Regions from separate parts of the Bifidobacterium fermentum genome, predicted to be linked through region 2. Evidence: riboswitches for the same ligand, from Rfam matches in the RefSeq annotation. Region 2 holds a riboswitch; each other region holds the start of a gene.
What was found. Region 2 has a riboswitch for thiamine pyrophosphate ahead of thiD (bifunctional hydroxymethylpyrimidine kinase/phosphomethylpyrimidine kinase). Riboswitches for the same ligand answer to the same signal wherever they lie in the genome.
Positions count from the first base shown of each region.

Region 1: it holds a riboswitch for thiamine pyrophosphate, as region 2 does, so the genes downstream of both, QN062_RS02780 (ECF transporter S component) here and thiD (bifunctional hydroxymethylpyrimidine kinase/phosphomethylpyrimidine kinase) in region 2, are expected to answer to the same signal.
Region 3: it holds a riboswitch for thiamine pyrophosphate, as region 2 does, so the genes downstream of both, QN062_RS02625 (TenA family protein) here and thiD (bifunctional hydroxymethylpyrimidine kinase/phosphomethylpyrimidine kinase) in region 2, are expected to answer to the same signal.

Region 1 covers NZ_CP129683.1:687,691-690,788, forward strand. Annotated here, with positions in the region: gene QN062_RS02775 (ATP-binding cassette domain-containing protein) at 1-953, opposite strand, end outside; gene QN062_RS02780 (ECF transporter S component) at 1,011-1,631, opposite strand; TPP riboswitch at 1,685-1,798, opposite strand; gene QN062_RS02785 (glycine rich domain-containing protein) at 2,208-3,098, opposite strand, start outside.
Region 2 covers NZ_CP129683.1:141,590-144,687, forward strand. Annotated here, with positions in the region: gene QN062_RS00535 (fructosamine kinase family protein) at 1-692, opposite strand, end outside; gene uppP (undecaprenyl-diphosphatase UppP) at 834-1,706, shown strand; TPP riboswitch at 1,799-1,899, shown strand; gene thiD (bifunctional hydroxymethylpyrimidine kinase/phosphomethylpyrimidine kinase) at 1,889-2,815, shown strand; gene QN062_RS00550 (HAD family hydrolase) at 3,091-3,098, shown strand, end outside.
Region 3 covers NZ_CP129683.1:650,795-653,892, forward strand. Annotated here, with positions in the region: gene QN062_RS02620 (zinc-binding dehydrogenase) at 139-1,155, shown strand; TPP riboswitch at 1,234-1,326, shown strand; gene QN062_RS02625 (TenA family protein) at 1,450-2,094, shown strand; gene QN062_RS02630 (M50 family metallopeptidase) at 2,293-3,098, shown strand, end outside.

The DNA of each region.
Region 1 (3,098 bases), 550 kb from region 2:
TCTATCCAAGGTTCGGCACGATGCTCGACAAGCACCATCGTCGAATGCTGCGCATGGACGACCTTGCGAACCGCGGCGACTATCTGCTCGACCCCGTCAGGGTCGAGATTCGCAGTCGGCTCGTCGAGCAGCAGAACCTCCGGCCGCATCGCGATCGCACCGGCCAAGGCAAGTCGCTGCATCTGCCCGCCGCTCAGATGCATCGTCGAGCGGTGCAGCTGCACGTCATCGAGGCCGACTTCATGGAGGCACTGCCTGACGCGCTGCCATATCTGCGCCCTGGGAACGTTCATGTTCTCTGGACCGAACGCAACATTGTCACCGAGTCTCTGGAATATCGCCTGAGCATCAGGGTCCTGCAGCACAAGCCCCACCCGGCCCAGTGCATCCGAGACTGGCTGACCTCCGACAAGGATCGCCCCTTCGGTCGTGCCCCCGTCACTGTCGACGAGCTGAGTCGCGTCCTGTCCGGCCTGCCGGTGCCCGGCCTGCCCCTTGAGCCTGCTGCTGCCTTGGCGCAGCTCTGTCGCACGATCGCCTGACTCAGACATGGGTGCCGCAGAGTCACGAACGGCATCCCCTTCCGAATTCGAATCGACATCCGAATTCATGGGCTTCACCGGAGAGGTCTCGACGGCATCGACCCCGAGGAGTCCCGCAGCGCCTTCGAGAATCGTTGACTTACCAATTCCAGAAGCACCCAGCAGCAGCACACGTTCCCCTGCGTGAATCTCAAGGTTCAAGTTGCGCACGGAAAAGTTCCTGCGCGAGGCATGACGATATCCCCAGTTGCGAAAGCTCAGAGGGGCTGCGACTCCTGCCCGGACATCGCCTGCCGCGGCATACGAGTGCCCGCTGGCTGGCTGTCCCGCGTCGGAACGCGGTGAAGCGGCGCGGTCTGCCGTCTGATTCCGGTCAGTGCCGCCGTCCGTTTGATGAGACCTTGCTTGCATGTGAATCGCCACTGCTTCTCTCGTCGTGAATGTTATGGAATGTGTCGGTGCAGCCGTTCAGGCAGTCATGCCACGAACGTCACGGCCCGATGCAAAGCGGTCCAGCGCACCGGTCCGTGCGATGGCGATGTAGAGATTCCACATCAGAACTCCTGCTACGACGACCCCTGAGATGATGGTGGTGAGCAGGTTGATGAAGCCGTAGGATCCACCCCAGTCGATGGCCTGGAGATTCGTGAAGAAGGTGTATCCCCAGCATCCGATGCCTGCAAGAAGCCCAGACAGTGCGCTCACTGCGAGGTTCCAACTGCGATACATGAAGATGAGGAATGCGATTTCAGCCATGGCACCCTGCACCAGACCGATGTAGAGGGTCGATATGCCCCAAGCGTTGCCGAGGATCGCCTCGAGGACGGCGGCGACCACTTCGGCATAGACCGCGGCGCCAGGCTTGCGAACGATGATTGCGGCCAAAGGACCTGCAAAGAGCCACAGACCATTCAGAAGACCTGAAAGCCCTGGGATGACGCTCTCCATTGGTGTGCCAATGACGTTCCACAGCAGTGCAGCAGCCCAGAAAATCAGTGAACTGACCACGCCGATGACGGATGCGACCGCTATGTCAACCACGCGCCAGCGCAGGGATGGGTGTGAGGTCTTCTGTATTGCCGATGTCATGATATGTGCCTTAATCTCTCTCGTATGCATCTCTGATGTGCATATCCCGAAAGGCACGGGAAAGATGGACTTCCGTGCGCCGGCATTACCCGGTATACGTTCGTTCGGTCGAGGCTTCGCCTCATCTCAGCCATCCACTGTTCTGGACAGCCCCCGTGTCTGAAAACGATAATAACCTATCCCCTGACCAAGCTCGTATCCCTTCATGGCCGCAAGGCTGAACGGCCGAAAGGCCACATGAACTCATGAATGCATGAGCGCATGTCTGGACGGTAGCGCGGCAGTGCGGCTGCATGGATGCATAACCCATTATCATCTCAATGACCGATTACCATCTCATCATTTCTCAGCACATGACCAGTTGTGGGCACATGCCGTCCCTTCGCAGTCGGGTTTGCGAGTTTTTGGCACTTGCCGAAGTATCAAAGCCCCAGAAGCCGCATACCTGCGACCGGATCAGGCCGAAAATCGGGGTTTGTACTTTGGCAAGTGCCAAAAACTTGCAAGCGCCGCGTGAGAACTCGTCCAGAGCGGTCTGGAGCAGACTTGAAACGGTTTAGAGCGGTCTGGAACGGTCTAGAGCAGGGTGATTCGGGCGTGGCCGTCGCCCGCGTTGCCGGTCATCTGGGAGCCGTCGCTCTTGCTCCAGTCGGGCATGGACTCGTTTCCGGCCTTCATCGCATAGCTGGTGAACCGGTATTCCCGTCCATCGATGACCTGCGTGGCACGGTCGGCGGGAGAGTCGGTCGCAGGGCGGTGCGTCCTGGGATTGCCGGCGTTCGCGGCCGAAGTGTCCGACAGCGCGACCGCACCCGGATAGCCCGAGATGAACGAGGAACCACCGGCACCCCCCACAAGACGTGAATCACCTACCTGTCCACCGCAGCCACCTCCGTACCATCCTGCACCGCCACCATAATATCCGCCCGTCCCGCCGACACCAAAACCCCCAGTCCATGCGACTGTGGCATTTGATCCCACCCCGCCCGATGTCTGGCTTCCACCCTGGCTTCGATTCGCAGCAGAGATGTTCTGCTGGCTCGGTATGTTGGTGGTCGTCGATCCCATCAAGCCAGTGAGTCCACCGCCATCGCCAGCATTGATGTGAGAACTCCCGTATGTCGAAATGCCACCGCCACTCCCAGCAACCATGATTCTCGAATTCAATCCCAAAGCATCGTCCCAGTTGCCTCCTAGCATTCTGAAATCCGTGGCACCGCCACCACCACTGTTGCCTCCATTGAACCCATTAGCAGGGCCGCCGACGTATACGAAAACTTCCATGCCCTTGCGAAGGAACACGTTCCCAACCGTGTAGGCACCGACGGAAATTCTTGCTCCGCTGGAATATCCCTTCGCTCCCCATGCTTCGAGTTGGTAGACGCCGTCGACGGGCGCGGTGAACGCCTGCACGCTGCCGGTCATGGCGTAGTCCCATCGCAGGACGCTGTCATCGTAGCCATCGTG
Region 2 (3,098 bases):
TATCTCTGCTGGAAACCGGATGCCAGCCGATGCACTGACTGATATCCGTCGACGATCTGTTCGAGGTACGAGGCGCCGAAAAGATGCAGCATCGCGAGGTCCTCTTCGCGATGACCTCCGTGAGCCGCAGGATCGATCAGAACCGCTTGCGTTTCTCCGCCATCTGCCGTCCACATCAGATTCCCACTCCATAGGTCACCGTGCACGCGGGATGGACCGTCATCCTTGGCCGCTCCCAGAAGATCGGGAAGAGCCTCGACGATCTCTTCGGTCAGGCGCAGGTCGCTCTCGTTGAGAGCCCTGCGGTCGATGCCCATGCGAACCATCGGGAGCAGACGGCCTTCGGCATAGTACTCTGCAGGAGTGTCCCAGGAGCCAGTGTCCATCGGAACCGGATCCTGCAATGGTCCGAAGTAGCAGGTTCCTGAGTAGTCGCGGGGAGCCGAGCCGAAATGGTCGGCACCTGCGTCGTGCATGTGTGCCAGCGCAGCGCCAAAGTCGTACGCGGCCTTGGGAGTCGGCGAGGTTGAGTCGACACGCTCGATGTCGAGATAGTCCCTGCCCCAGTCATACACGTCGACCACACGGGGCCCGCCTTGGGATTGTGCCTCTCCCAGCCATTTCAGGCCCTTTCCCTCGCATTCAAAGAAGCCGGCCGGAGCATGCGCGCGGCTTTTGCGATATGTCGCCATATTGGAACCTCCTTGGTAGTATTCTTACGTTCATTGTGGGCATTCTGCGCGACAATGAGCCCATGAGGACGCATTGCCTGCGGTATATGTATCCTTTTGATTTGGAATGTCCATATTCGTCAATCAGCAATACGAGGCTTTATGAATTTCTTCGAAGCGATTTTTTTCGGCATCATTCAGGGATTGACTGAATTCCTGCCTGTTTCTTCAAGTGCGCACATCCGCATCATTGGAGCTCTTCTCGGAGACGATCCAGGAGCCGCCTTCACCGCAATCATTCAGATAGGCACGGAATCCGCGGTTCTGCTGTATTTCCGTCATGACATTGCAAGGATTCTCTCCCATTGGTACCGCTGCCTTATCGGCACCAATGGCAAGGACATGCACAGCCGTCTTGGGTCTGGCGACAAGGATGCCTCCATGGGCTGGTACATCATCGTGGGCACCCTGCCGATAGTGATCGCAGGGGTGCTGTTCCAAAAGCGCATCGAGACGAGTCTTCGCAATCTGTGGATCACGGTTTCCGTGCTCATCATATTCGGCCTGCTGCTGTGGTACTTCGATGCGAAAAGCAGGCAGATCAAGACTCTTGATGACATGAACATGAAGGAAGCCGCGATCTTCGGACTTGGACAGATGCTTGCCCTTATCCCAGGCGTTTCGCGGTCAGGCGGTACGATCACCTTCGGCCGCGCCATGGGGTATACGCGCGAGGCGGCTGCCAGAGTCAGCTTCCTCATGGCTATTCCTGCCGTGTTCGGCGCCGCGGTCCTGGAAACCGTCAAGGCCTTGGGCGACGCATCCTCCGAACCTGGATTCCCTGGCTGGGGTGCCACGATTTGCGCGACTCTCGTGAGTTTCATCGTCGGGTACATGGTCATCATCGCATTCCTCAAGATCATTTCGACATTCTCGTACAAGGGCTTCGCCATCTATCGAATCGTCGTCGCCGTACTGGTTGCGATCCTGATGGTTTCCGGCGTGATTCTTCCCATGGCAGGGCCGCAGAGCTGACCAGCGGAAGGCTTGATTCCACCTTGCGTCGGTGAAGCGACGATTCCTAGGCCTCGCAGTCTTGTCTGTGTCGCGGGTTAGCTTCGAAGCGTCGCAAGTTGCAGGGGAACTCATTTCGAGTTGAGATAGGCATGTGCCTGACCCTTAGAACCTGTTGGTTAATACCAGCGTAGGGAGGAACGATGGTGGAGAACGCCACGGAACGAATCAATAATCCAGAGGCAGCCGGGCAAGGCCCGGTGATGGCCTCGTATGAGGGAACGCATTTGGTTCCCGTGCTGACGATCGCAGGATCTGACTGCTCTGGCGGTGCCGGAGTGCAGGCAGATGTGAAGGCCATGAGTGCCAATGGCGTCTATGCGGAATCCGTAATCACATCGGTCGTCGCGGAGAATACGGCGAGGGTCATCAGCGTCCAGAACATCGATGTGAAGATCATCAGGGATCAGATCGATGCCGTGTTCGAGGACATCGTGCCAAGGGCCGTCAAGATCGGCATGCTCGACAGCCCGCAAATCATGCATGCGGTCGCTGACAAGCTCGACCAATACAGGCCGGAGCATGTGGTGATCGATCCGGTCATGTATGCCAAGAACGGCGCCGCCCTCATGGATCCGGACTGCATCGATACGCTGATCGATACGGTCATTCCCCATGCCGATGTGCTGACGCCCAACATACCTGAGGCCGAAAGAATCTGCGGCATCGGCATCGATGACCTGGATTCCCAGCGAGAGGCCGCTCGGCTCATACAGAAGATGGGGTGCAGAAGCGTGCTGGTCAAGGGCGGCCACGCCCAAGGCGACGCCAAGGACATTCTGTTCGACGGCGAAGGATTCCACGAATTCACGACTGCGCGCATACCCACCAAGAACACCCATGGGACCGGATGCACCTATTCCTCGGCGATCGCTGCGCAACTCGCGCTCGGATATGGGCGGAACCAGGCGATTGCCCGGGCGAAGCGCTATGTGACCGTAGCGATAGAGCACGCGCTCATGCTGGGCAGGGGAAACGGGCCCACCAACCATTTCTGGGATGTATACGAGCATGGTCTTAAGGATTCCGTGGTCGGCGGCAGTCCCAGCCGGGACGTGGACGGCGAGTAGACGAACCAGTCATCAGTGAGCGCCTCGTCCAATTTCAATCACTTCTCAATTACTGCCCGCGAAGATGGCAGTAATGCAGCAGGCTATGTCAAGGAGAGACCATGCAGGGCAGATCCAGAATGACCGAGGAGACATCCTCGAGCATCGCAGCGAGTTCTTTCACGGCCGATTCCACCCCGGAGCGGTCAGACGCGTCGAAGTCCGTTTCTGGACCGACCTTGCCCAACGAGGGGAAGGCGGCGATCTTCGACCTTGACGGCACCTTGCTCGATTCCATGGGAGT
Region 3 (3,098 bases), 510 kb from region 2:
CGCTGGGCATCGAACAGGTTCATCTTTCCATCTGTATCGCAAAGCCAGTCCATGCTAGAATTGCGGGGATCGAAGACGCCAATCAGCTGGCATCTTCAGGGTGTCATCGACGACACGGCAGTATTTGAGGAGGGCTCCATGAAATCCGTTTATGTTACTGGTCCAGACATCAACTCCTGGAAGGAAATTCCACAACCATCCCCTTCGAGGCATGAGGTTCTTCTGAAGATGAAGGCGTGCGGGATATGCGGTTCGGATGCATTTTATACGCATATCGGAGGCATACCTCCACGTCAGGGCGCCACTCCCCTTGGCCATGAACCGGCAGCGGAGGTCGCTGAAATTGGCTCAGGCGTGAAGGGCATCGAGGTGGGAGACCATGTCGTCATAGACACGATGGCCTTCACCGATGGGCTCCTCGGCTCCGGCGGCGCCCAAGGTGCCTTGAGCGAATACGTGCTAGTGAAGGACTTCGAACCTGGAAAGCAGCTGCGTGTCATCGACAGAGCCGTTCCCTGGAAGGTCGCGGCTCTGAACGAGCCGATGGCAGTGGCGCTGCATGCGGTGAATCGCACGCATCCCAAGCCAGGCAACAAGGTGGTGATATTCGGTGCCGGGCCCATCGGCCTGGGTGCCTTGATGGGATATCGCCGCGAGGGAGCGTCCCACATCGTCGTCGTGGACGTGCAGCGGAATCGCCTGGACAAGGCTCTTGCCATGGGCGCCGATGCGGTCGTCAACTCGATGGAGGAAGATCTCGCAGAGCGTCTGGTTGAGCTTCAAGGTGACGGCTCGACCGCGCATGTGCGTGGCGTTCACCCTGGAACCGACATCTATCTTGATGCAGCAGGGGTTCCTTCCGTGCCCCAGTCCGTGGTGAAGCTGGCAAAGCATGGATCGACCTTCGGCATCGTCGCGGTTCACAAAAAGCCTGTCGAACTCGACTTCAGCACCGTGCTCGCCTCTGAGCTCACGATTGCCTGGTCCATGGGATACCCGAACGAAATCTTTGAAGTGACCGACGACATCATCGACAACTGGGATCAATACGCCAAGATCATCAGCCATACCTTCCCCTTCGAGAAGGCCTTGGATGCCCTTGAGACCGCGAAGACGCCCGGTACCGCCGAGAAGGTCGTCGTCACCTTCGACTGACGCTGCATGCTGCCATCGCCAGCTCGCCACCCCGCCCTGTCACGGCAGACGGAAGGTTGTGAGCTGGTGATATTTTTATGCCCTGACACGGGGTGCCGGATGTCCGGCTGAGAAAGACCCGTTGAACCTGATGCAGATAATGCTGACGAAGGGATGTCTTCATGCATATGGCCGTTCGTGCCGCACGCCATCGGATTGCCCTTCCTCAACCCGGCAATGCCGCTCAGGCCGAAACCATTGAAATCAGCCATGTTGTCAGTCATGCCTGGCTGATCCGAGGAAGGAACAGGGAATATGACGACTGCTTACGAGACATGCAAGTCAGCATGCAGCGAGGAATGGGATGCTGCGGTGAATCATCGATTCAACCGTGAGCTTGTCTCAGACACGCTCGACGACAAGGTTCTGAGGAAGTATCTGATTCAGGACTGGCAGTATACCGACGGATTCTATTCGCTGCTTGGGCAGGCGGTCGCATCGGCCGACCGGCTTGAATCGAAGATACGTCTGGGCAGGCAGCTTGGATTCATCGCCAATGATGAGGACAGTTATTTTCGCGACCGCTTCCGTCAGTTCAAGGTGACCCCAGCCGAGCTTGACAGGCCCACGCTCACGCCATCATCGGTGGGAATGGCCCGACTCTACGCCGACACTGTGGATACCCGAAGGTATGCGAACATACTTGCGGTGCTCTGCGTCGCAGAATCGCTGTATCTCGAATGGGCGCAGCGTTTGACGGACCAGGGCAGGGTTCTGCCACGCAAGGAGCAGAACCTCGGTTGGGTCAGGGTCCATCGGGAGGCTGGGTTCATCGAATGGGTTGACTTCCTGATCGATGAGCTGAACCGCGTCGGCGACCCGGACGACCACGCGCTGTCTGCCCGCTTCGCGAAGGCCACCCACTGGGAACTGGAATTTCTCAACGACGCGTACCGCTGATCGAAGGCAATCGCGCGGCTCAGAGGGTGAGCATCAATGTTTTTGGCACTTCCTCAGGTATCCAGGACGAAACGCGACGGGATTCCATGGTGAATACGCCACTTTTTGGTGTTCTGCCAAGCCAGATCGAGGACTCATATCTTCAACAGTGCCAAAAACTTAGCTGCATCGCAGAATTGGGCGCTATCATCTCGAAGCATGGTTCATGAATTCGCCTCAGGCACCGACATCAGTTCGATCGCCGATGCTGTCCGACAGATATTCCACACGATCTGGACTGCATCGCTTACCCCAGTACCCGCGCCGGACCAGCGTCTGTTCACGCTGCTGCTGCTCTTCTCGATTCTGGCTATCGTCATCTCTCCGGTGTGGAGCATCACCCGCAACGCGATAACCATCGCGCACGAAGGCGGCCATGCCGTCGCCGCGCTCATCTCGGGAAGGAGACTGAACTACATTCAGCTGCATTCCGACACTTCCGGCGTTACGGTCAGTTCGGGAAAGTCCTCGGGATTCGGGTACGCGCTCACCTGCTTCGCAGGATATGCGTCCCCCTCTCTGATCGGCATCCTCTGCGCCTGGCTCACCACCGCTGGGTATGTGACCGGAGCACTATGGATTCTGGTGCTGCTTCTGCTGCTGATGCTCACCCGCATCCGAAATGGATACGGGATTGTGGCGGTCGTGGCATCGATTGCCATCGTCGCCGGAATCTCCTGGGGAGCGGAAGCCGAGATCCGCTCAAGCGCCGCATACCTTCTCTCATGGTTCATGCTGCTAGGCGGCATCCGCCCTCTGATCGAACTGCAATCCATGCGTTTCAGAGGTCAGGGGCAGGGATCCGATGCCGACCAGATATCACGCACGACGGGCATTCCCGGACTTCTGTGGATCATTGTCTGGGCACTGTGGAATCTGCTGTTCCTCTGGATCGGCGCAACGTGGATGACGCAATCCTTCGGCGGCATCCACGCCGTCTGGGCCTCGCTGCTCAGCCTGATTAC